DNA from 3 places in the Ectobacillus sp. genome. Region 3 is predicted to be linked to each of the others. Evidence: riboswitches for the same ligand, from Rfam matches in the RefSeq annotation. Region 3 holds a riboswitch; each other region holds the start of a gene.
The links. Region 3 has a riboswitch for S-adenosylmethionine ahead of AC11ZT_RS04700 (MetQ/NlpA family ABC transporter substrate-binding protein). Riboswitches for the same ligand answer to the same signal wherever they lie in the genome.

Region 1 (8,012 bases), on a different contig from region 3:
AATTATTATGGTGACCATATAGATCCTAATAATACGTTCGATATGGCTCACACCCGACTTTTCAAAAATCATAAAGGATTTAAATTTATGTACGCTATCCATGAAATGCTCAATGTAAAGGAGGTTCTTACCGAGTCAGAGGTTAATGAAATCAAAACAGTACCAATTAAAGTATATCATTATGGGTATTTGGATTCTGTGAATAAAAGTAAACGGAAATTTGAACGTAATCTAAGTATGCTAGAAGATTCACTCGAACAAAAAGACCAAAACCCTTGGATTCATTATCATATTGCAAGCGAATATTACCGTGTAAAACAATATGATAAGGCATTTGATTATATCAATCGTGCCATTTTAGATTTTCTAAAACAGTTCAACACACCTCCTTCTCTATTATATAGGTTAAAGTATGCTATATTAATTAGTTCGGGGAGCATTGACGGGGCATGGCCAAGTATCGAAAAAGTGACGTTGCTCTATCCAGATTATGTAGATTTACATTTTTATAAAGGGTTAATCTTATTTTTCAAGGAATGGTTCAAAGAAGCAATAGAAGTGTTTGATCATTGCCTCGAAATGGGTGAAGATAATTTACAATACCTCACCTTAAAAGGAGTTGGTAGCTTTCAAGCTTTGTATTATAAAGGATGCTGTCTCGAACAATTGGGACAGATCGAATCAGCTGCAAAATGCTATGCACAGGCTGCTAGACTATCAAGATCATTCGTTTCTCCTATAGATGCTTTGCGTAAGATGAAGATGCGCAACCAAGACCTCTTTGGACAATTAGCAGATGACTGTGATGATGAAACCCTAATTACCACAATATTACCTATAAATATATCTAAAAATAATGAGTGATAAAAAATAGGCATACAAGCCGTGCCGTTTATAAGAATTGTCAATATAATGTAATTGAAACTGAAAGAAAGTGAGGTGATATAATGTCTTTCCCAAATATTCCTAGTGTTACGCCAACTATTACCCTTAAAACAGAACAAACTATTCCATTACTTTTGGCATCCATTGCATTTGAAGAATTAGCCCTTGCCCACATCATGAATGCGGAAGCAGAAAAGATTCAATTTGTTCTCGGAACATTACCTCCTCCTAAAACTACATTCTCTCAAACAACTGTATCCATAGCTGATCTTCTTGATATTGATACAAGTGTTCAAAAAACTCTTCGTGATGTTATCAAGAAGGAAATGCTACTTCAGTTTAAATTTGACAATGTCCTTGAATTGATATCGATCACTCCATTACCTTAAAACACTTCTGTCATCTCATTTTCAAGAGCTCTTGTTATTAAGATATTATTTGCCACTATCTATTGGATGTTAAATTTGACTATCTAAAAACTTCCTACCTTCTGTTCACCACATTATGACTGATGAACAGGGGGTTTCTTTAATACCCACTGAAATATCAACAAGGGAAACTCTGTACATACCTGTATAAACTATAGTTTAAAACAGTAAGTTGATTATTTGATTCATATCAGTTGAACTAAGCAACATTTATGGGCATAAAATTTGTACTGGAAAATAATTGTATCACTTTTAGTACTGAGAAAATAAACTAAAACAGTACTAAATAAAAAATGAGGTGATACGATGTCTTTTCCAAATATACCTAATATAACACCAACTATCTCGATTACGACTTCACAAGCTATACAGTTACTTTTATCTTCCATTGCCACCGAAGAGTTGGCTCTAGCTCACATCATGAATGCGGAAGCAGAAAAGATTCAATTTGTTCTCGGAACATTACACACGCAGACCAAACTTTCTCCTCCAGTGGTGTCTGTATCCAATCTGCTCGAAATAGACAATAGTGTTCAAAAAACTCTTCAGGACGTAATCAAAAAGGAAATGTTACTGCAATTCAAGTTTGAAAATATTTTAGAGCTTATTGATCAGCAGCAGCGTAAATAGAGTTACTTAAACAAGAATAAGAATATCCCTCTATGTATCATTAAATTTCTGCTTTCGACTTCATCTCGTTAATCGTCACAAGTTTCTGGGATTATTATAACTTTGACATATTCGATATTTGAGACAAGCTCATATTTTTACAGGGCATTTGTAACAAAAAAAAAACGATGAACATAAAATAAAAAGTAAATTGAAAAAAGGAGGGTGCTATACCATGAGTATGCCAACAATACCCGCAGAGCCCCATCGCCCCGATCATAACGAAATCGTTATAGATTTATTGGAATCAATAGCATTAGAAGAAATTGCTTTATCACATCTTTTGAACGCTGAAGCTGAAAAAATGCAAGCTTTCGTTGGAAAATGCAAGGATTTTCCAACAGATCCCACCAACTGTGAAATATTCCAATTCAACAGAGAAGCAACAAGATTTGTTGAAACCGTCCTAATGAAAGAGTGGCTATTATTAAAAAAGTTTGAAAATGTATTGGACTTAATACCAAATGGTTTATGCTGTGAATGTCACTCATCAAGATAAAAAAATATTCTTTTGAGTAAAGGGGGGAAGGTGTTGTTCTATCTATTTGATGAAAAAAACTATGTATCTTCCTTAAGGTCAATCTTCCATATGGAGCGTTCTGTTTACAAGTATTTGCATTCTGTACATGATGAATTGATTGCCATTAAATATAATACGAAAAATACATGTAAAAATGATGATGCATTAATCATTAAAGCTCATATTGTTCCGATGCTACAACGTATTGCGGACTTAGAAGGGATTTTGTTCAGAAAGACTTTGTATATTGTCGAACATACTTGCCCTCATACCCAAATAGAAGCAATGCCTCGTATTTCCAAAGAGGATTTTGATGAGAGACTCCTAAAGACAAAGGATTTATTATGTGAAATAAATAATAAACTGAAACAAGTTCATCCGAACTACAAAATTATCGATGAAACAATCGGAAGTATTTTATATCTAGAAACTAGAAGAAAACAATTTTTTATGACTCCTAATCAATGGAAGGAAAATAATGACCCTTCTAAAGTGTGGTTAGTAAATAAATCTTAATGATAAAGAATTTAATAGTTGGTTACTGTTTAAGTTCCATTTATTTTTACTATCCGTTCAGGGCCCTAAGGAATTCAATAAGCTCAGATCTACTAAATCTGAGCTTTATCCTATTTCATTTTAGAGCAACTTTTTTCTCTAAAGATAATACCTAAAGACAAGCAGTAGTAATCGTTAATGCCCAACCGCCACGAATTTCCATTCCATGGCCGCCAAATTCATCAAATGCGAAAAGACTCCATGTACCATTTGGAACCTTACCAACAAATGTGCTTAATGTTGTAGGATATGGTGCTGTTTGTGGTGCAGGTGAATCTAAATTAAAGTTAGTATAGACGCTTGGTTTAAACGTACCAGAAGGAACTGGACCACTTTGTGGTATTACAGTTGCCGCATCATCGTCAATTGTAAAGGTAGCGCTTGGAGTACCTCCACTACCACTATTATTCCCTGCCTCCGCAAAGATAAGAACTGCAGTTCCGTCAGGAGCGACAACTAACAGTGTAAGATGACCTTGTGATGGTGAAGTATTATTAGGATCGAAGAAGTCATTAATAGTAACTGTCACTTTAGCAATAGAACCTTGTAACCCTGTGACATCAATCGTTGACGGGTATGGGATAGTATTGCTAAGGTCGATATTTGTAATTGATGCGTTATTGCTAAAAGAAGCTGTTGCCGGCGTACATGTTGGTAATGTTCCGATAAGATCTAGGACGTTTTCAAATTTGAATTCCAGCAGCATTTCCTTCTTGATAACATCACGAAGAGTTTTTTGAACACTTGTATCAATATCAAGAAGATCAGCTATGGATACAGTTGTTGGAGAAAATGGAGTTTTAGGAGGAGTTAATGTTCCAAGAACAAATTGAAGCTTCTCTGCTTCCGCATTCATGATGTGAGCTAGAGCTAATTCCTCAAAAGCAATGGAAGCCAAAAGCAACGGAATTGTCTGTTTAGTCGAAAGGGAAATCGTCGGCGTAACACTAGGGATATTTGGAAAAGACAAAATATTAATCTCCTTTCAAGGAAACCGTTGAGTCATCTTATTCTACACATAGGTTTCCATTTTGTATTTGTATATTATTACTTGTACATTTCTATTTATATTCAATGCGTAATTATATGTAAGGGATAAATGAATCAAGTTACTATAATTCAGTATCTGTAGGAAATATACAGAATATGTAGACATGTTGTTAAGTACTATCGTAGAGATTACTAGACCTCTTATTTTACCTCCTTTCATTTGCCTTTTTTCAAGTCATTTTAGAAAACGAAAAAAAACGTCCACACAAACGTGAGGACGCTTTACACAAGGGTGTATTCTAAAGTAATGAATGGCCGATGCCGCTCACTCTAGATAAGTTGTTACCCTACTGTTTTTTCAAGTGCTTGTTGTAGATCGTAAATAATATCGTCGATACCTTCCACACCAATGGAAAGACGAATTAAATCAGGAGTAACACCAGCAGCTTTTTGCTCTTCTTCCGTAAGCTCTGCATGCGTTGTACTTGCTGGGTGAATAACAAGCGATTTTGCATCCGCTACATTTGCAAGGAGTGAGAATAATTCAACACTATTAATAAATTTCTTTCCTGCTTCTGCTCCGCCTTTGATACCAAATGTAAAGATAGATCCTGCACCTTTTGGTAAATATTTTTTCGCTAATGCATTGTATGGGTTTCCTTCTAATTCCGGATAATTCACCCATGCAACGTTCGGATGATTACTCAAGAATTCAACTACCTTTCTCGCATTGGCAACATGTCTTTCAACGCGTAGTGACAACGATTCTAAACCTTGAAGGAAGTTAAATGCACTTTGCGGGCTTAGTGCTGCACCTGTGTTACGTAGCAATTGAACTCTAGCCTTTAATGCATATGCCGGAGCACCTAGATCTGCATAGATTAATCCATTGTAGCTTTTATCTGGTGTTGTAAAGTCAGGAAACTTACCGCTTGCTCTCCAATCAAATGTACCGCCATCAACGATAATTCCGCCAATTGTTGTTCCGTGACCACCAATGAATTTTGTTGCAGAATGAACAACAACGTCAGCACCAAATTCAATTGGGCGTGTAAGGTAAGGCGTTGCAAACGTATTGTCTATGATAAGAGGAATCTTATTTTCATGCGCAATAGTTGCTACTGCTTCGATATCTAACACGTTGATTTTCGGATTTCCGATCGTTTCTGCGTACAGTGCTTTTGTCTTATCTGTGATCGCATTTCTGAAGTTTTCTGGATCATCTGGGTCAACAAAGATTACATTGATTCCGCTTTTTCTAAGTGTTGAATGAAATAATTCATATGTACCACCGTATAACGTACTTGCCGCTACGATTTCATCCCCTGCGCTCGCAACATTTAGGATGGAATAGTAGATAGCTGCCATTCCAGATGCAGTGGCAAGTCCAGCTACGCCGCCTTCAAGCTCTGCAACTCTCTTTTCAAACACATCTTGCGTTGGGTTCATGATTCTTGAATACACGTTTCCTGGTTCTTTTAATTGGAATAAATTCGCTGCATGATCGGCATCATTAAACACATAAGAAGTCGTTTGATAAATAGGAACAGCACGTGATCCTGTAGTTGGATCCGCAACCTGACCTGCATGTACTTGTAATGTTTCAAAGCTTAATTTTCTTTCACTCATCATAATATCCCCTTTTCTAATTTAATTTGTATACAAAAAGACCTCTTTCATTAAAACTGATGAAAGAGGTCTAAAAACGCAAGATTACCCTCTCTCATCTTTCGCTTCTTACTATACAAAGCGATGGAATTAGCACCTTTTCAGAAAAATATCCCTGAAGGTTGCCGAGGTTTCATTGGGCCAGTCCCTCAACCTCTCTTGATGAGAAATAAATTCAATTTTTTTGAAAATAAAAAGCTGCCTTCCTTAAGGAAAGCAGCATAATTAACTTTAATAAGCAATGAAATTGCATTAAAATTTGCTATCGTTCCTTATCTATCCGATTTTTCAATCCGCTGGAATTGACACCACTACACTCTATAAAAATGCTGGTTGTCGGGTTTCATCGGGCCAGTCCCTCCGCCACTCTGGATAAGTTTATTCTGTTATTGATATATACTATAAACTGAAAAAATAGAAATGTCAAAATATTTTTGAAACATTGACGTTTAAATTTTCAATTATAGAATAGAAATAAAGCTTTTTATTGATGAATCAGACATTAATACCTATCAAAAAAACTATATGATACCATATAGGTAATGCAGGACGCTCGCGTAGGAGGTATTTATATTGACCGGCAATTCTCAATCTATAAGTAAAAAAGCAATTCATTTATTAAGTAAAGAAGAAGGTTACGATGTTGACTTTAAACGAGAGATGAAGGGAATTAAACCCGAAGATTTAGTAGCCTTTGCAAACTCTCCCGTTGGAGGCACGATTCTTGTTGGCGTCGATGAAGGAATAGATGCAAATGGGCAACAGCACGGTTCAATCTATGGATGTCCAATTGGCGATAAAGAAAAGCTAACGCTCCTCTCAAAAGCAGGGGAATGTCGCCCTCCTGTGGGCGTTGAAGTATTTATAGAAAATGAAAACACTGATAAACCATTTTACCGAATCGAAATTCCGAGCGGCCCCTATAAACCGTATTGTACAAACAAAGGAATCTATCAAATTCGTGGTGACGGAAGAAACAATCCGATTACACCGGAAAAACTACTAGATATGTACTTAGAGCTACAAGGCAGTGCGTTTATTGACCGTTTTAAGAACGCTACGAAAGAGTTAAATGATAATTTACAACAAACAAAAGCACAAGTAAACATCCTAAACCAAAATCTTGAGAGCATTAAAGAAAAGATAGATCAAGATATGAAAGGGATTTGGGCAGACTTAGAGGACATTAGCCATCGTGTCCACGGTCAGTTAAATGATATTTCGTCTATTGCTGAAAATGTGAGTAACCATTCAGATGATACTACTTCTGTATCACACAATACGAATGAGAAACTTGATACATTATCAAATCATATAGCTGAAGTATCCAAAGTCGTTCACACACTTCTGGATCACTTTCAAATCGAGCACCCTTCAACAAAAAAGAGAAAACACTAATTGCTGGTTATATAACCATACAGATGCTTTAGCCAAGCGTCATAATAATTGTCAATCACTATTAAAAATGTTATAATTTTCAAATATTACATATATCAGAAAGAGGTGTAGATGAATTGGAACCTAAATATTGCAAAGAAAGTAAATCTATTAAAACAAGTCGTGTTTTTCCAAATGATACGAACAATAATGATACCTTGTTTGGAGGACGCTTGATGTACATGATTGATGACGTTGCTTCTATAGCAGCTGCAAGACATTCTAGAAATTTTACGGTTACAGCATCCACAGACTCTGTTGACTTTTTAAATCCAATTACAAAAGCCGATGCGGTTTGCTTAGAAGCATATGTAACATGGACAGGCAGAACCTCTATGGAAGTATTCGTAAAAATTACTGCTGAAAACTTACTGACAGGCGAACATAAAATTGCAGCAACAAGCTTCCTTACTTTCGTTGCAATCGGAAAAGACGGAAAACCAACTGAAGTAGCAGCCGTCATTCCTGAAACGAATGAAGAAAAATTCTTGCACAAAACTGCAATAGAACGAGCTACAAGAAGAATAGAAAACAGACAGCATAGTAAAAGTTTAGCTGAATTTATAAATGGGAATATAAATATTACATTGAATAATATTTTTTAAAACATAGTTCGGAATAGACCATTTCATGATGGTCTATTTTTTTTGTTTTATTTTAACTGAAAAATTATTTTTATATAAATAGCTTACTTATATTTTTATATTAAGAAAATTTTATTTATTTATAATTATTAGTTATTTTAAATTTTATCTACATATAACAGGAATAGCATTAATTTGATTGACAAGTTTCAACTATCAGATTAGTATAGTAATATTGTTTTCAAGGAGGAATTGTATTATGTCAGCTATAAATAA
Region 2 (8,012 bases), on a different contig from region 3:
TAGAAGCCCCTAATAAAGATGCCGCTTCCTTCCATTGTGTTTGAATTCCTTGATATACGGGATAAAGCAACATGACAGCTAGCGGTAATTGGAAGTAAACATAAATGAGCACTAACCCGGTCCAGGAGTATAAATTAAACGATTGAAATACAGAAAGCCCTAATTTTTCAAAAAGAATCGTAAACAAGCCGCTATTTCCTAACAATACAATAAAAGCAAAGGCTAATGGAATACCAGCAAAGTTGGAAGTTAGGTTAGCAAATATTAGAATTCGATCTTGTATCGTTTTTGAAAAGCGTGTAATCGAGTATGCTGCAAATACGGCTATTATAATAGCAATGAGACTAGACGAAAAAGAAATAAGAATACTATTTTGAAAGGCTTGATGATAGTAGGGATTCTTAAATATTTCCTCGTATTGCTTCAATGTGAACCCTGTGCCTCCATCCTCTTGAAAACTTCCATAGAGCATAAAGCAAAGTGGAATCAATAAAAAAAGAATAACGAAAATAAAGAACGGTACGATACTATACACGAGCATTCCATTGATTCGCTTCAATATAAAAACTCCCTTCAACGCTTTGAACAAACATATTTATAAAGAATAAGGTGACGTGAAAAGAGAGAAACAGATCCCTTTTTGCGTCACCTCACGAAATGAACTCATTCTTGCAACTTACTTGACTTCTCTTATCTTAACATTCTCATATCGATTCAGACATAAACCAATATGTACGTCTAATCTTCGATGAATGATGTTTCGTTAACAAAAGGAAAAGATAAACGCTGCATAGATACGGATGGTTGGATTGACAGCAATTCACATGCGAGCGGCGCGATTTGTAATTGCGGAATCACTTCATCATGGACTCCTGCTTGTACACGGTCACTAATGATAAACAAAGGGACATCCCGGTCTGCATAGGTCGTTCCGCCATGCTGTCCATCATCATTCATTCCATGATCAGCTGTAATAATAATTTGATAACCGGCTTTCATCCAACTTGGCAAAACACTTGCTAAAAGAATATCAGTTGCAATAGCCCGATTTCGATATCCCTTTGAATCAGCCGTATATTTATGTCCGTCATCATCAATATTCATTGAATGTACATACAAGAAATCTGGATGATAGGCTTGCAATAAATAATTAGCATCCGCGAAAAGATGAGAATCTGGATAATGATCCTCCCAGTAAAAAATACCATGTTCAATAGGATTCTTACTATCTAGTTGTATTCTGTCTGTTGCTGGATTAAAAGGTGCTTTATTATAAAGTTCACTCACCCAATAATACGATGCTGATGCGTTTTTTAAACCGTTTTTCTTTGTCAAATGAAACAAACTTTCTTCATGTGACAACCGAACCGTTTGATTCGTAGTAATACCATTTTTGTATGCTGGTGTACCTGTTAAGAGTACTTCGTAAAGTGGACGAGAAAGACTTGGTAATTCTGATTCCACTTTATATCTTGCAGCAAATCCTTTTTCAACGAGATGATGTACATATCCCATTTGAGAAACGGCTGTGTCATAGCGTAGACCGTCTAGCATAATAAAGATGAGCTTATTTGACATTAATTAACACCTGTTCTTGCCAAGTTTGCATTAATGTTTTAGTCGTTTGTTCCCAAGCCTTAAAGTCTTTAATAGGTTTTACGTTCTTATACATATCGCTTGGCAGAAGTTTTGCCTTTGCATCTTCTGGTAATTTTACATTTTCACGAATTGGACGTGCATATCCACGTGCAAGATTTGCTTGACCTTCATCAGAGAAGATATATTCACGAGCAAGTTTTGCTGCGTTTGGATGTTTTGCATACTTGTTAATGATTGTTGTGTAACCAGAAATAACAGAAGCTTCTTGCGGAATTACTACGTCAAAGCGGTTTTTGTCAATTTGGTCACGATAATTTAATCCGTTGAAATCCCAAACGATAGATACTGCATCTTCACCTTTTTCTAGCGTGTTTACTTTTGGATCCGTTGTTTTAAGGCGTCCTTGTTTTGCAAGCTTAGCAAAGAAATCAATACCTGGTTTAATATTCGTTTCATCTCCGCCATTTGCAAATGCTGCTGCTAGTACTGCAAATTGCGCTTGGTTCGCCTTTAGTACATCTCCAATTGTTACTTTATAATCACCATTTTCAAGATCTTTCCACGATTTAGGAGGATTTTTCACTTTTGTTTTATCTGTAATAAATGCGATTGAACCTGTATAAGCGACTGCCCAATCTCCGTTTTCATCTTTAGCCCAAGAAGGAATTTCATCCCAGTGAGATGGTTTATAAGGTTGTGTTAATCCCTTTTGTTTTGCTAATGGTCCAAATGCGATACCAACGTCTCCGATATCAGCTGTTGCATTATCCTTTTCAGATTCAAACTTTGCAAGTTCTTCTGCACTCGACATATCCGTGTCAGTATGTTTGATACTGTATTTTGTTTGCAAATCGTCCCAAGTACCTTTCCAGTTTGCCCAAGAATCTGGCATACCAATTGAAGTAACCATACCTTCTTCTTTTGCTTTCTTTGTAATGTCTTCCAAAGAAACCTTTGTGTCTGTTGTTTTTGCAGGTTCAGCTTGCTTTGTTGAACATGCAACCAGTAATGATATAGATAGTGCCCCTGCTGTTCCAATCTTAAGTAAAGATTTGAAATTCATCGGAACGTGCCTCCCATTTTTGTTTTGTTTTTGTTTTTGTTTGTTTAACAACTAAAATACTAAACAAACAAAGTAAAAGTGATATTAAACAAATATTAATTTTAAATAGAGTTGCGTAAATAGTTTGTAAATGATTCTTTTTTATTTGTTTTCTTTATATATGTAAAACTACATGCATTACCCATTTACAAAATAAAAACAAGGAGCGATCCTAATAGAATCGTCCCTTGTTCTCTATGAAAAATCCTAGCTTGTTTCTTAATGTATAACTTACTATCTGTCCTATTTCTAAAAAAAATTTTCTCCTAGAATATAAAGTTAATGCATTTACTTTTTTGGAACTAGACTAGTAGATAATAAAAGTTCTTTTACTGACGTATATAAACGTTCTGCTGTATAGGAATCCGTAATCGATCCATCTGCAGATACATATTCATCCAAAATAAATGTTCCAGCAAGCACATGCTCACCGCCCAGTACTCCTATTAAAGGTTTTAAGCCATATTCAATACTAAGAACATGATTAAGGGTACCACCGATTGCAATGGGGATGATTACTTTTCCCTTTAAACTATTTTGCGGCAATAAATCTAGCAACGCCTTTAACGCTCCAGTATAGGTCGCCTTATAAACTGGTGTTGCAATAATAACTGCACTCGAATTTTGTACGTTCGTAGCAAATTCTTGTATAGCTAAGCTTTCAAAGTTTGCAAATAATACATCTTCAGCGCGAAAATCAGTTACCTCGTAAGTTTGCGAACTTCCTTTACGCTCCTCAATAAAGGATGCAATATGATGAATCACCCTAGCCGTTCTCGAATTTTTTGATACCCCACCAGAAATTAAAATGATATGCCCCATTTGAAATCCTCCTACGAATTTATTATTAAAAAGCCAGTTTTCTTCTATATATGAGATAATTGCTCCTTACCTACTGCTAGCGAAAAAAATCAAAAAGACCCCTAATAAACAGGCGCCTTTGGTTTTCCAATCAGCATTTTGTATGTTTCGAGTTACGCGAAACCTAGCTTTCTATTAAAAATGTAAACTGCTATTTGACTTATAATATACATTACACATTTGTTTAATTGGTTTTAATCATTGAATTCAATATAAATTGATTTAGATAAGTTGTCAATGCTATTTTTCAGATCAATCATTGTTTCTATTAGAACACTATATAAACATAAATCCATCTTGACTTATAAGAATTATGAGATTATTATGTATATACTTTTATAAATGCTGATTGGATTACCAAAGGCACCTACCGAGTTAGAAAATGGATAGGTGCCTTATTTTTATAAGAAAATAAACTCTCGTACAAAAGTTTTAATAGTATGTGAGGATTAACCAAAGTGAAAGGGCGGATATATATGACTAAAACGAATCTGCAAGCCATGGTTCATCATTTGCAAAATAAACTAGTGGAAATCCGAAGACATTTACATGAACACCCTGAACTATCGCGGCAAGAATTTCAAACGTCAGCCTACATTAGAGAACTACTAGAAGATGCTGATATATCTATATTGCCATCTTCGCTCGAAACAGGTGTTATAGCAGAAATCAAGGGAAACGGACCTGTTATTGCTCTTCGTGCAGATATTGATGCATTGCCGATTACTGAAGAAACAAATCTTCCTTACGCTTCAAAAAACCTTGGCAAGATGCACGCCTGCGGTCATGATTTTCATACCGCTTCCATCCTAGGTGCTGCTTATTTATTAAAACAGAAAGAAAAACATCTTAAAGGTACCGTACGATTTATCTTCCAAGCAGCAGAAGAAAATAGCAGTGGAGCTAAAGACGTCATAGAGGCAGGACTACTAAACGATGTAACTGCTATTTTTGGTTTGCATAACAAGCCAGATCTCTCTGTAGGAACAATTGGGATTACAGAAGGACCACTAATGGCCAGTGTAGATCGATTTGAAATTCAAATCGATGGAAAAGGAACTCATGCAGCTGCTCCGCATAGAGGAATCGATCCAATTGTGACAGCATCTCACATCATTTTAGCTTTGCAATCCATCGTCAGTCGAAGTATAAATCCCCTTCATAGTGCGGTAATAAGTGTAACAAACCTCCATGCAGGAAACACATGGAATGTAATTCCCGGAACTGTTACATTAGAAGGTACTGTTCGAACCTTTCAAGACGATGTACGCAACACCATTCCTGAAAAAATTCGTCAAATTATTCTGGGGGTTGCATCTGCATTGGGAGGGGTAACAACGTTTCATTGGTATCCAGGACCGCCGTCTATTCAAAATGATCCTCTACTTATGGAATTATGCCAAAATGCAGCAACTTTAAATGGACTTTCTATTGTAGATCCGCAGCCCTCAATGGCAGGAGAAGACTTTGCCTACTACCAAAGGGAGGTTCCAGGCTTTTTCGTTTTTATGGGGACGTCTGGTACCGAAGAATGGCATCATCCCTCTTTCACTTTAGATGAACGTGCTCTATCTATCACCGCCCATTATTTCGCAACTTTAGCAGAAAAAGCGCTACTGGGATTGAGCAACAGTAACGATTTTCACTCATCATAAAAAGGATAGAGTTTGATTTATAAAGTCCGACATACAAAAAACAAAACACTTCACAAATCATAAAAAAAGATGTAAAATTCATATATTCCCTATACGAAAGGTATGAATAAAATGTCACAAACAGTTCGGTCTATTCCTCGTCCTCTAGTTAGAACGAATCAATGGGTTATCGTAATAAGCGTAGTAGCGACATGGATTTCTGGTGAAGCATGGTTGCTGGCATTCCCATTAGTTGCAGGTCTTATGGGTCTATTCTTTCAATTTAATCCGGTAATGCGTTTGGCAAAATTATTTTTAAGAAAAAAACCGTCCGAATATGCTCTTGAAGATTGGGATCAACAACAATTCAATCAAATTATTGCAGTTGCATGCTTAGCTGGTGGACTAATTAGTTATCTTGCAAACTGGACGCTTGTAGCATATATCTTTACAACAATGGTTGCTATTGCTGCATTTGTAGCAATTCTTGGTTTTTGTATTGGTTGCTTTATTCGATATCAATGGTTACAATACCGTTATCGGAAATCTATAAAACAATCTTAATAAAATAATCCCTTCTATATGGAGGGATTATTTTTATAGCCTTTTGTTCCTGTAACTAACATTACGTTAGATGCATTACATAATCAAAGAAGCAATCTATTCAGTTGTCTTAATCGCTAAAAGAATACCAGTCCCCCAATCTACTTCTGTTATAACTAAATCACTTCTTTCACGTAACTTATGTATGAGCTTTGGTGCTTTCACACGGTACTCCTCAGGCACGCTCATATCAGGAAGTAAATCATGAATAACGTAAAATCCACCTACATTTAAATGATTTAACGTCTTATCCAAAAGTTCAAATTTTCCTGGCCATGTATCTGCAAAAATAAAATCAAACGTCTCCTCCATATTACGAATAAAGATAGCTGCATCTTCACAACGAAATGTGACGCGTTTATCGTCTCCTAAATACGTGTGGGCTATTTTTTGGAGTGCAGGATCGATGTCCACGGAAATGAGTGTACTATCTTGATCCATTCCGTCAACAATCCAAGCTGCAGATGCACCAGCTCCCGTTCCAAGCTCTAAAAATGTTCCATGTGCTTTTGACGCTGCTAGCCCTTTTAATAAAAATCCTGTTTTCGTGTCACACGACTGATGGAATCCTAATAATTTCGAATGTGCCACAATTTTATCGTATATATCTGGTGATTTCATCAAAGTCTCTTTCTCCATATTAAACAACTCCTTTCCAATGAATCTCGTTATTAGCACGAAAATGACGTGTAAAAAAATAAAAAGTGGCCTCTATTATAAGAGGCCACGAGCTCACATTTTCGACCTCTTATCTTTCAGAGCAAACAAAAGTTACTCTGTTGGAATTAGCACCTTCCTATACGTACTAGGGGTTGCTGAGGCTTCGCAGGGCCTATCCCTCCACCTCTCTAGATAAGAATTTCATATTCATGATTTAAAAATTACATGTACAATACACTAACTATTAATTTAAGCTTAATAATATACCCATTCAACCTATTAGTCAATATTATACAAATATATATATTATTTGTATGATAAGTCTAGCACAAGCTTGATAATAGTTGACGTCACCTGACTCATTCCTTCATAATACGGGTATTGATGAGAGATACTGTTCTTTTCCTTGTTTGAATAAAATATTTTATGGAGATGATACATATGCCTTGGCAAGACATGACCATTCGGTTGTTGTTAGCTATACTCGCTGGTGCATGTATTGGTACAGAACGTCAATGGCGACATCGCATGGCCGGAATACGTACAAATGCTCTTGTTTCACTTGGAGCATGTTTATTCGTCATTTTATCGGTTTTGACGCCAGGAGATAACAGCCAAACTCGAATAGCTGCCCAAGTGGTTAGCGGCATCGGTTTTTTAGGTGCAGGAGTTATTATGCGAGAAGGTTTTACTGTTCGAGGATTAAATACAGCCGCTACACTATGGTGTTCTGCAGCCATAGGAACGTTAGTTGGAGCAGGTTTTATAAAAGTAAGCATTATAGGTGCTATAGGTGTCGTGTTAGCAAATATCTTCCTTCGTCCAGTTGCATTATTTATGAATAAAAAGTCAAAGGATCTTTCTCAAGAAAATCTATTCTATGAAATTACAGTATCCTGCTTGGATGAACATGAAGCAAGCATTCGAGAAGCACTATCTCGGATGGTACTATCAGAAGGACTAGCGTTACAAGAATTGTACAGTGAAGAAATCGAAAGTGGAAACAAAGTATCCGTAAGAGCACTACTTCATAGCGATAAATCGAAAGCCCTTTTAATAGAACAAATTGTTGGTAAGCTGAGTCTGGAACACGACGTTACTGCAATTGGATGGAAAACCCTTTCCGAGCAAGAGGGAGATTAAGAAGTACTGATAACAGTATTTTTTCCCTCACTACACTCTTTGGATTCATTACCATACCGGGAAAACCAACTGTTATGTAGTGGATTGTACATTTGGCCCCAAGTATTCATATTTCATCATCTCCGATTACAAATTCAAAAGGTTAAACACTATATTCACCTTAAGTTTTTCATAATAATTTACAGGCCTCCCCTACTTAGTTTCGTTTTACTAAAACCTTGAAGTGGTGATCAAAATCCACGTTACTGCGAGATAAAATTATTGATTCGTTAAATTCATCATACTAAAAGGAGCAATGCTGCTTCCGTAGCATTGCTCCTTAACTTTACTAACAATCTAGTAAAACATGGAATCTAGAACTTGCACGAAGGAATAGACTAGTTCCCTAAGGCTAGTTTTGTGCAAAGTCA
Region 3 (8,012 bases):
CCCTTTTTCTGGGCATGCAGCTGCATGCGCCGGGACACCGTAAAAGTGAAAATCAAATGGATCAACTGCAAGCGATTCACTCGTTGTTGACGTTTTATTATGAGGATGAATCATTAAACAGGCAGACACATCTTTAAACAATCCAGCACTTACATAACTTCCCTTTGCACTTCCATTTGGTCCCCCCTCTTCTGCAGGTGTGCCAAAAACAATGATTTCTCCCCCAGTCTCATCAATAACCTCAGCTACAGCAATTGCAGCTGCCACACTAGTTGTTCCTATAATATTATGTCCACACGCATGACCAAGACCAGGAAGTGCATCGTACTCAGCTAGATATCCAATGGTAGGACCTGGTTTACCAGATCGCTTCCTTGCTATAAAACCTGTTTCATGTCCTGCAATATCTTTTGTAATTTCAAACCCAGCCTGCTCTAATAGAGCACGTAAGGTTTGAGAAGCAAAATGTTCTTGATTTCCAATTTCAGGATTGTCATGAATAATATGACTTGTATCAATATATATTGCTTCTGCTCTATTGATATTTTCAATAATTCTATTACGCTGTTCTTCCGCTTGTATTACAGACATATTAGCATCCCCTTTTTACAAGTTTTCAATATCCTTTATAGGAATAAATGTTGGAATTTGAGCCCCTTTATATGTTTCTTTAATAAAATTCGCAACCTCTTCTGTTTGATAAATCGCTACTAACTTTTTCAATGCTGGATCATCTTTACGCTTCGTTTGCGCCGCAATGATGTTTACATATGGTTTAGCTGTTTCGTCTTCCCTAAAAATCGGATCTTTAGTTGGGTTAAATCCAGCATCAACTGCAATACCATTGTTTATGATGGAAGCTGCAACATCATCCATAGCACGAGGGGTTTGCCCAGCAGCCACAGGAGTTATTTTTAAATTTTTAGGGTTTTCTACAATATTTTCTAATCCACCTTTACCATCAAAACCTTGCTTTAACTTTATAATTCCTGCCTTTTCTAAAAGAATAAGTCCACGTCCTAAATTCGTTGTGTCATTCGGCACTGCAATTTGATCCCCATTCTTCAAATCCTGCACACTCTTTATTTTTTTAGAATACAAGCCTAAAGGCGCAAGTACTGTCGTTCCAATCGCTGTTAGATCCAAATTACGATCTTTCTTAAAGGTATTGAAATAGGCCACCGTTTGAAAAGCATTCACATCTACTTCACCATTGCTAAGTGCAAGATTTGGTTGAATGTAGTCCGAAAATTTGACGATTTCAATATTAATACCTTCCTTTTTTGCTTTTTCTTTAACAAAATCCCAAACACGTGTGTCAGATCCACTAATACCAACCTTGATTGTTTTTTCTTGAGTTGTAGATGTTTTGTTACTGCATCCGGTTACGATTAGTAGAATGCTAGCTAGAACGAATAATAGTTTTTTCATAGTTAATCCCCTTTTCCTTTTGAGTGAGTCTGATGATACTTCTAACTCGTTTTTATTTTCCATAGTTCACATGCAGTAGGGTATGGTAGGTTGACGGAATCCATGTTTTTTAACTATGTACATGTAATAATCCAACGCTTCTTTACGTGAAGTAATCCCCTACTACAAATAAAAAACCTCTTTCTAGAAAATAGAAAGAGGTTGAAATGTTAACAAAAATATGAAAACATTTATAAACTCTTCTTATCTTCCAAGCACTTTTGCTTGCTGGAATTAGCACAGTATTCAAAGAGAATCCGCTGCCGAGGTATCATAGGGCCAGTCCCTCCACCTCTCTTGATAAGAAATAGGAAAATTTATTATATTTTGTAGAGTGTCTTTATTCTAATAATTTTGTAAAAGAAAGTCAATAGTTTTCACCCATTATTTTTATCGGATTTAAATGAATTTTATCATATGCATAAAAAAAGAACACCTAGTAGGTGCCTTTCGTTAAATCGTATTCCGATTTTAATTGGCAGTTACCTGCTTTGACATCCTATCTATCTCAATAAGATGCTGTTCCGATAATTTGAATCCAAGCGTCCCGATATTTTCCTCTGCATGTCGAATCTTTGATGCTCCTGGAATCGCCACTACTGTGTCTCCGTGAAAATGAATTAACCAATTTAATGCAATTTGACTGGTTGTTACGTTATATTCTAAAGCTAAATTATCTAGAAGATCAATAAGTGGCTTTGTTTTTGCAAGACCGCTAGGTTTGAAATAGGATAAATATTTCCGAGGTCCTGTAATTTTTTTCACAAGTTCTGGATTTTTATGAAACTTGCCCGATAATATTCCTTGTTCAAGTGGAGAATACGCAATAATCGTAATGCCTAGCTCTTTAGCAGCATCCATAATACCGTTTTTCTCAATGCGACGATCAAGTAGGCTATACTTCACCTGATTCGAGGCAAGTGGGTATCCGAACTCCTGCAAAACCTTATGAGCTTCCCTCATTTTTGATTCATTAAAATTACTTACGCCTGCATAACGGATTTTTCCTTCCTTTATGAGCGAAGCCATTGCAATTAACTGCGAGCGAACATTTGAAAGTGCATAGGGTTGGTGAATTTGATACAAGTCTATTGTGCGGCCTTTTAAAGCATGTATCCGATTATCGATTGTAGAAGTAATACTACTAGCAGATCGAAATAGTGGCCACCACTTCGTTGCAACGAGAGCATCCTTTGCTTCTTCACCAAGCATTACCAAAGCTTCTGCTAATGCTTCCTCTGACTGCCCTTTTCCATATACTTCAGCGGTATCAAACCAATTGATTCCACCTTGTAAACTAGTCTTGACAATGCTACGAATGTCGTCCTGCGATAAAGCTGGCCAAAACCGACCTACCATACCGCTCCCTTTACTAAATTGCCAACATCCAAGACCAAGTGCGGAAATCTCCAATTCTGTTTTTCCGAGTGTTCGAAGCGGTATAGCCGTTTGTTTCAGCATTTGTTTCCCCTCATTTCAATTGTGTATGCACAAATAAGCATAGCATAAGTGACCGAAAGAGCGCACTTTAAACAATTATCTCTTGCATTACGAAATTTGATTTTTCGTTCCTGCTCTTCGTTTGATAAATAGGATAAGGGCGATTAGGAAAACGAGAACGATACCAGCTACCGTTATAATATGCTGGACATTAGGTACAGTAATCGCCATTGTCACTGTATTTTCACTAGTAGGATCAATTTGCCACTCCAAATCCTTCCCATCAAACGATACATTATTCGCATTTGAAGTAATCGCTTTGACAGGGAGAGATACTTTCACACGCAAATCAAGGTTTTGTCTAATTTGACTCGCTACAAATGATGGAGCAGACTGAGCAACCTTAAATTGCTTGTTTATTGCTTGTAATAAATTATTATAATAGCTTGAAATGTTCAGTTTTCCCGTAACGTAATACACCGAATAAAAATACTTATCCACTTGCTCTGTATGAAACGAAATAAATTCATTATTTTCAAGTGTTGCTTTAGTTGCAGCATGAGCAACACCAGATTGTTTTGGTTCAAGTCCAATACTCTCCAAATGCTTCGACGCCTGAAAACCAAACTCACTTTGGCTTTCAAATGGCTTGATTACAAACCCATTATTGTGTAATTCATCTTCTAGCATTGTAAATGGATTGTAAGTTCCAATATATGCTTTGACTTGTTGCTCTAGTCCAAATGTTAAATCCGCATCAGCGCTTCCATTTTCATGAACCGTAATATGTGCTTGTCCAGATGCACACCCGCCTACTAACATGCTAAGAAAACAAATAAGTATAATTGCTATAAATCCCTTACTTCTTGGATGCATTTAAATCCTCCTTTCTATGCAGATGATGGTTCCTATTAAAAAAGTGGACACATACATAGTTAGATACACAAACATTATTATAGCAAGTCCATATACTATATAGTAGCTTAAATGAGAGGAGGAAAAAAGATGAACAAGCAAGATTGTTATCATCTTTGCCATCAATACAATGGCAAAATTGTGCGCATTCATGATATAGAAGGAGGCCTCCATGTAGGAAAAATCACGAAAATTACAGAGGAGTCTGTTTGGATTGAGCCCATTAGCAAGCGACCATACAATGGTGGTTTTGGCTACGGTCCAAGATACAGTGATGAAGATTATTATGGCTATGACAAGACCGGATATAGTGGATATGGCTATGATTCCTATGGCGAATTTGGTTTGGAACTTGCCTTTGGATTTATTTTCGGCATTACACTCGCAGCCTTATTCTTTTTTTAATCATCGCAAGAATTATGTAAACTACTCCCTTCAGTGAGGACATGCACTTTACTGAGGGAGAATTCCTTTATTTTCTACATAGAAATGAACGATGACCAAGTACGTGTTGATATTTTGTTAAGATTTTTTCATGTTTTTCCAATAACTCCAAATAAGAAGGGGGAATCGTTGGAGAAACGTCCCAAATTGGCACTTCCTTTGCCCTGTGCGCCATATTAGCAATCGTACTCCCCTCAACCATTCTTATATCAGAAAAACCGGATTGCTGCAAATAATCATACCACTGCTGCTCTGTTAAAAATTCCTTTGTACCATATATGCCACGAAGTTCACTTTGTTCTTCGTCATCGAACGGCCGTTCCGCACACATCTCAATACAAGCTAAATATCCACCTGGTCGTATGACACGCCTAAGTTCTGCAATTGTTTGTTGTACATTTGTAAATGCAATTACTGACTCTGACAATACAACATCGAATGTTCCACTTTTAAATGGAAGTGCTTCCACGGTGCCTTGTAGAAGAGAGATTGTTACACGTTCTCGCAAAATACTTTGTTTCGCTTTCACAACCATAGTAGGGTTTAAATCAATTGCAACCATTTGGCACCCATATTTTTTCGCAATGTATATAGCCGTTCTTCCCGTGCCACAACCTGCATCTAATACAGTGCATTGCGAAGAGAGAGGGAGATGGCTTAGTAAGTGGGTGGTTAGAGAAAAGCCTCCTGGATGTGCACTACTTACACCAAGTTGTGCCAATAAATCTAAATACAGATTTTCCACATGAATCACCCTTATTTTAAACTCCTACTATTACTATGTATCGAAAAGAAAAATGTGCACAAAAAAACAGGGAGTAAGCACTCCCTGTTTTTTACAAACATATAAATTTTAGTGTTCTTCTACATAAGCCCATTTGTAAGAGTAGTCGCCGCCAAAGTTATGTTTTACAATACCTTTTACATACGGACGTTGCGCATAGGAATCACCACGTTGATAAATTGGTGCAATAGCTGCATCGTCTAACAATAGTTTTTCAGCATTAGCCAATTGATCTAGACGATCTTTTGGATTTGCAAGCAATGTAGTTTTAGCATCATTGATAATTTTATCGTATGCAGGATTAGAATAACTCATTTCATTCATAGCATTCTTGCTTTCGAACATATCTAGGAAAGTCATTGGATCTGGGTAATCTGCACCCCAGCCAGCTAATGAAAATTCATAATCTTGTTTTGATTCAAGTTCTAATTTTTGTTTGAATGGTTGTTGTTTGATGTTAACTGTTAAACCTGGTAAATTCTTTTCCAATTGATCTTTAATGTATTCACCAGTTTTCTTAGCAGTTTCTGTATCATAGTTTAAGAATTCTAATGTTATTTTGTCTGTGCCAAGATCCTTCTTAGCAGCATCAAAGTATTCTTTTGCTTTTGCTGTATCCGTTGATAATAGATTTCCTTTATTATCACGGAAGTCCTTACCGCTAGAATCTTTAACTAAATCTTTAGGAACTAGGTAATCTGCAGCCACAGAACCATCATTTAAGATTACGTTAGCTAGTCCTTTTTTATCAAATGCCATTGAGATTGCTTTACGCAAGTTTTTGTTTGCTAATTGTGTATCTTTTCCATTACGTTTTTCATTCAAACGTAGGAAATAAGTTGATGCAAGTTGTTCTGTAACAAATTGGTCTTTTTGTCCTTTGTACTTATCTACGAATTCTGAAGATAGTCTAACGCGATCTACTTGGTTTGATTCATACAAGTTAACACCAGTTGCAACATCTTTTACAACGTTTACGTTAATATCTGTTAATTTTACTGTTTTGTTATCCCAGTATTGATCATTTTTCTTATATGACCAAGATTGTTCATGTTTCCAATCAGATAGTACAAATGGTCCATTATATAATGTAGTACTTGCTTCTAAACCAAATTTATCTCCTTGCGCCTTCACGAATTTTTCGTTAAGAGGATAGAATGTTCCAAACGAAGTTAATTCAAGGAAATATGGAACTGCATTTTCCAATTGTACTTCTAATGTATTGTCGTCAATCGCCTTTACACCTAATGTGTCAAGTGATGCTTTCCCTTGATTAATTGCTTGTGCATTCTTTATATCAAACATGATATAAGAATATTCTGCCTTTGTCGCAGGATCAACCGCACGTTTCCAAGAATAAACAAAGTCTTTTGCAGTGACAGGATCGCCGTTAGACCATTTCGCATCTTTGCGAAGTTTGAATGTGTACGTTTTACCGTCATCACTCTTTGTATACGATTCTGCTACCCCTGGAGTTGGTTTTTGATCCTTATCCAAACGGTAAAGACCTTCCATCACGTTATTCAAAACGATAAAGGAAACTTGATCCTTTGCCAGCGTAGAATCCATAGAAGGAATTTCTGCACTATCCGTCAAATTCAATACTTGCTTTGCAGCTAGCTTTCCTGTGCCACTGTTTGCTGTGTTGTTATCTTTTGTACCACAAGCACTTAATGCCAAACTGGCAACAAGCACAGGTGCAACCACAGCTGTGATCTTTTTCTTATTCATTCGTGTACCCTCCTTGATTATATGTATCCTTTGTCAAATAGAAATTTTCTTATATCTCACAATAATTCTACTAGTAAAATTTTCTGAAAATTTCTATTACTACATATTTTACTAAATTCTCGAGATTTGTAAAGTAGTATTTTAAAAATAATACATTTTTGTCGATTTTACATATTAATTATCACATTTTTACTATAAAAAGGAAATCATATATACAATCAATTCACTTATTGTATATTATATCCTTTTATTACAAAAAACGTAATATAATATTTTTCGATTAATTCCGAATTATTTTCTTGCATGAATTATAGAAGATATGGTCTAATTATATGTCTGATACCTCTAGATACTATCAACATTTACAATGTATACTATTCCCCTTCCGTGTTCATGTTATGAATCGAATTCATAATTTTTTTCTCTATATTAATAAAGAAAGCAGACCGTTAATAGGTCTGCTTTCGGTAATTACAAATATGTTAGTTATTATACCAATTATGAATAGTACTTTGAAGTCATATTGAATATCCTATTTAGTTATACAATTGTTCTACTCTTTTTTGAATATCCGCATCTTCAAGATATTCATCATACGTAGTTTGTTTATCCATCATACCATTGGACCCAATCTCAATAATACGATTTGCTATAGTTTGAACAAATTGATGGTCATGAGACGTAAATAAAATCGTTCCTTTGAAAGCAATTAACCCATTATTTAATGCTGTAATTGATTCCAAATCCAAGTGGTTCGTGGGCTCATCTAGGGATAATACATTCGCACCACTTAGCATCATTTTGGAAAGCATGCAGCGGACCTTCTCTCCTCCAGAAAGAACCTTTGCTTTTTTCATTACTTCTTCACCAGAAAAGAGCATTCTACCTAAAAATCCACGTAAGAAGCTTTCTGATTCATCTTCAGGGGAGAATTGGCGTAACCATTCTACTAGCGTCAATTCATTATTTTCAAAGAAAGAAGCGTTGTCCTTTGGAAAATAGGCTTGTGTCGTAGTTACACCCCATTTATAAGTACCACTATCTGGCTCTAACTCACCTGATAATATCTTAAATAGAGTTGTATTTGCAAGTTCATTACGTCCTACAAAGGCAATTTTGTCTCCCTTATTTACAGTAAAACTAACATTGTTAAGAACCAATTCGCCATCGATTGTCTTGGACAGTCCTTCAACCTGAAGCAAGTCATTACCAACTTCACGATTTTGAG

Region 1: it holds a riboswitch for S-adenosylmethionine, as region 3 does, so the genes downstream of both, AC11ZT_RS13445 (homocysteine synthase) here and AC11ZT_RS04700 (MetQ/NlpA family ABC transporter substrate-binding protein) in region 3, are expected to answer to the same signal.
Region 2: it holds a riboswitch for S-adenosylmethionine, as region 3 does, so the genes downstream of both, AC11ZT_RS00455 (O-methyltransferase) here and AC11ZT_RS04700 (MetQ/NlpA family ABC transporter substrate-binding protein) in region 3, are expected to answer to the same signal.

What each region holds. Positions count from the first base shown of each region.
Region 1 is NZ_JBXKMX010000295.1:1,309-9,320, reverse strand. It holds gene AC11ZT_RS13475 (glycosyltransferase) at 1-864, shown strand, start outside; gene AC11ZT_RS13470 (alpha-helical endospore appendage domain-containing protein) at 948-1,274, shown strand; gene AC11ZT_RS13465 (alpha-helical endospore appendage domain-containing protein) at 1,620-1,943, shown strand; gene AC11ZT_RS13460 (alpha-helical endospore appendage domain-containing protein) at 2,158-2,481, shown strand; gene AC11ZT_RS13455 (hypothetical protein) at 2,515-3,018, shown strand; gene AC11ZT_RS13450 (alpha-helical endospore appendage domain-containing protein) at 3,170-4,027, opposite strand; gene AC11ZT_RS13445 (homocysteine synthase) at 4,390-5,679, opposite strand; SAM riboswitch class I at 5,768-5,884, opposite strand; SAM riboswitch class I at 5,985-6,094, opposite strand; gene AC11ZT_RS13440 (AlbA family DNA-binding domain-containing protein) at 6,289-7,113, shown strand; gene AC11ZT_RS13435 (acyl-CoA thioesterase) at 7,230-7,757, shown strand; partial or broken gene AC11ZT_RS13430 (peptide MFS transporter) at 7,996-8,012, shown strand, end outside.
Region 2 is NZ_JBXKMX010000009.1:1,053-9,064, forward strand. It holds gene AC11ZT_RS00425 (ABC transporter permease) at 1-559, opposite strand, end outside; gene AC11ZT_RS00430 (alkaline phosphatase family protein) at 739-1,578, opposite strand; gene AC11ZT_RS00435 (ABC transporter substrate-binding protein) at 1,568-2,662, opposite strand; gene ssuE (NADPH-dependent FMN reductase) at 2,990-3,523, opposite strand; gene AC11ZT_RS00445 (M20 peptidase aminoacylase family protein) at 4,054-5,217, shown strand; gene AC11ZT_RS00450 (DUF4395 domain-containing protein) at 5,329-5,760, shown strand; gene AC11ZT_RS00455 (O-methyltransferase) at 5,857-6,438, opposite strand; SAM riboswitch class I at 6,545-6,658, opposite strand; gene AC11ZT_RS00460 (MgtC/SapB family protein) at 6,901-7,602, shown strand.
Region 3 is NZ_JBXKMX010000097.1:359-8,370, forward strand. It holds partial or broken gene AC11ZT_RS04695 (M20 family metallopeptidase) at 1-591, opposite strand, end outside; gene AC11ZT_RS04700 (MetQ/NlpA family ABC transporter substrate-binding protein) at 607-1,431, opposite strand; SAM riboswitch class I at 1,672-1,777, opposite strand; gene AC11ZT_RS04705 (aldo/keto reductase) at 1,942-2,931, opposite strand; gene AC11ZT_RS04710 (hypothetical protein) at 3,019-3,786, opposite strand; gene AC11ZT_RS04715 (hypothetical protein) at 3,916-4,230, shown strand; gene AC11ZT_RS04720 (class I SAM-dependent methyltransferase) at 4,298-5,014, opposite strand; gene AC11ZT_RS04725 (peptide ABC transporter substrate-binding protein) at 5,123-6,784, opposite strand; gene AC11ZT_RS04730 (ABC-F family ATP-binding cassette domain-containing protein) at 7,321-8,012, opposite strand, start outside.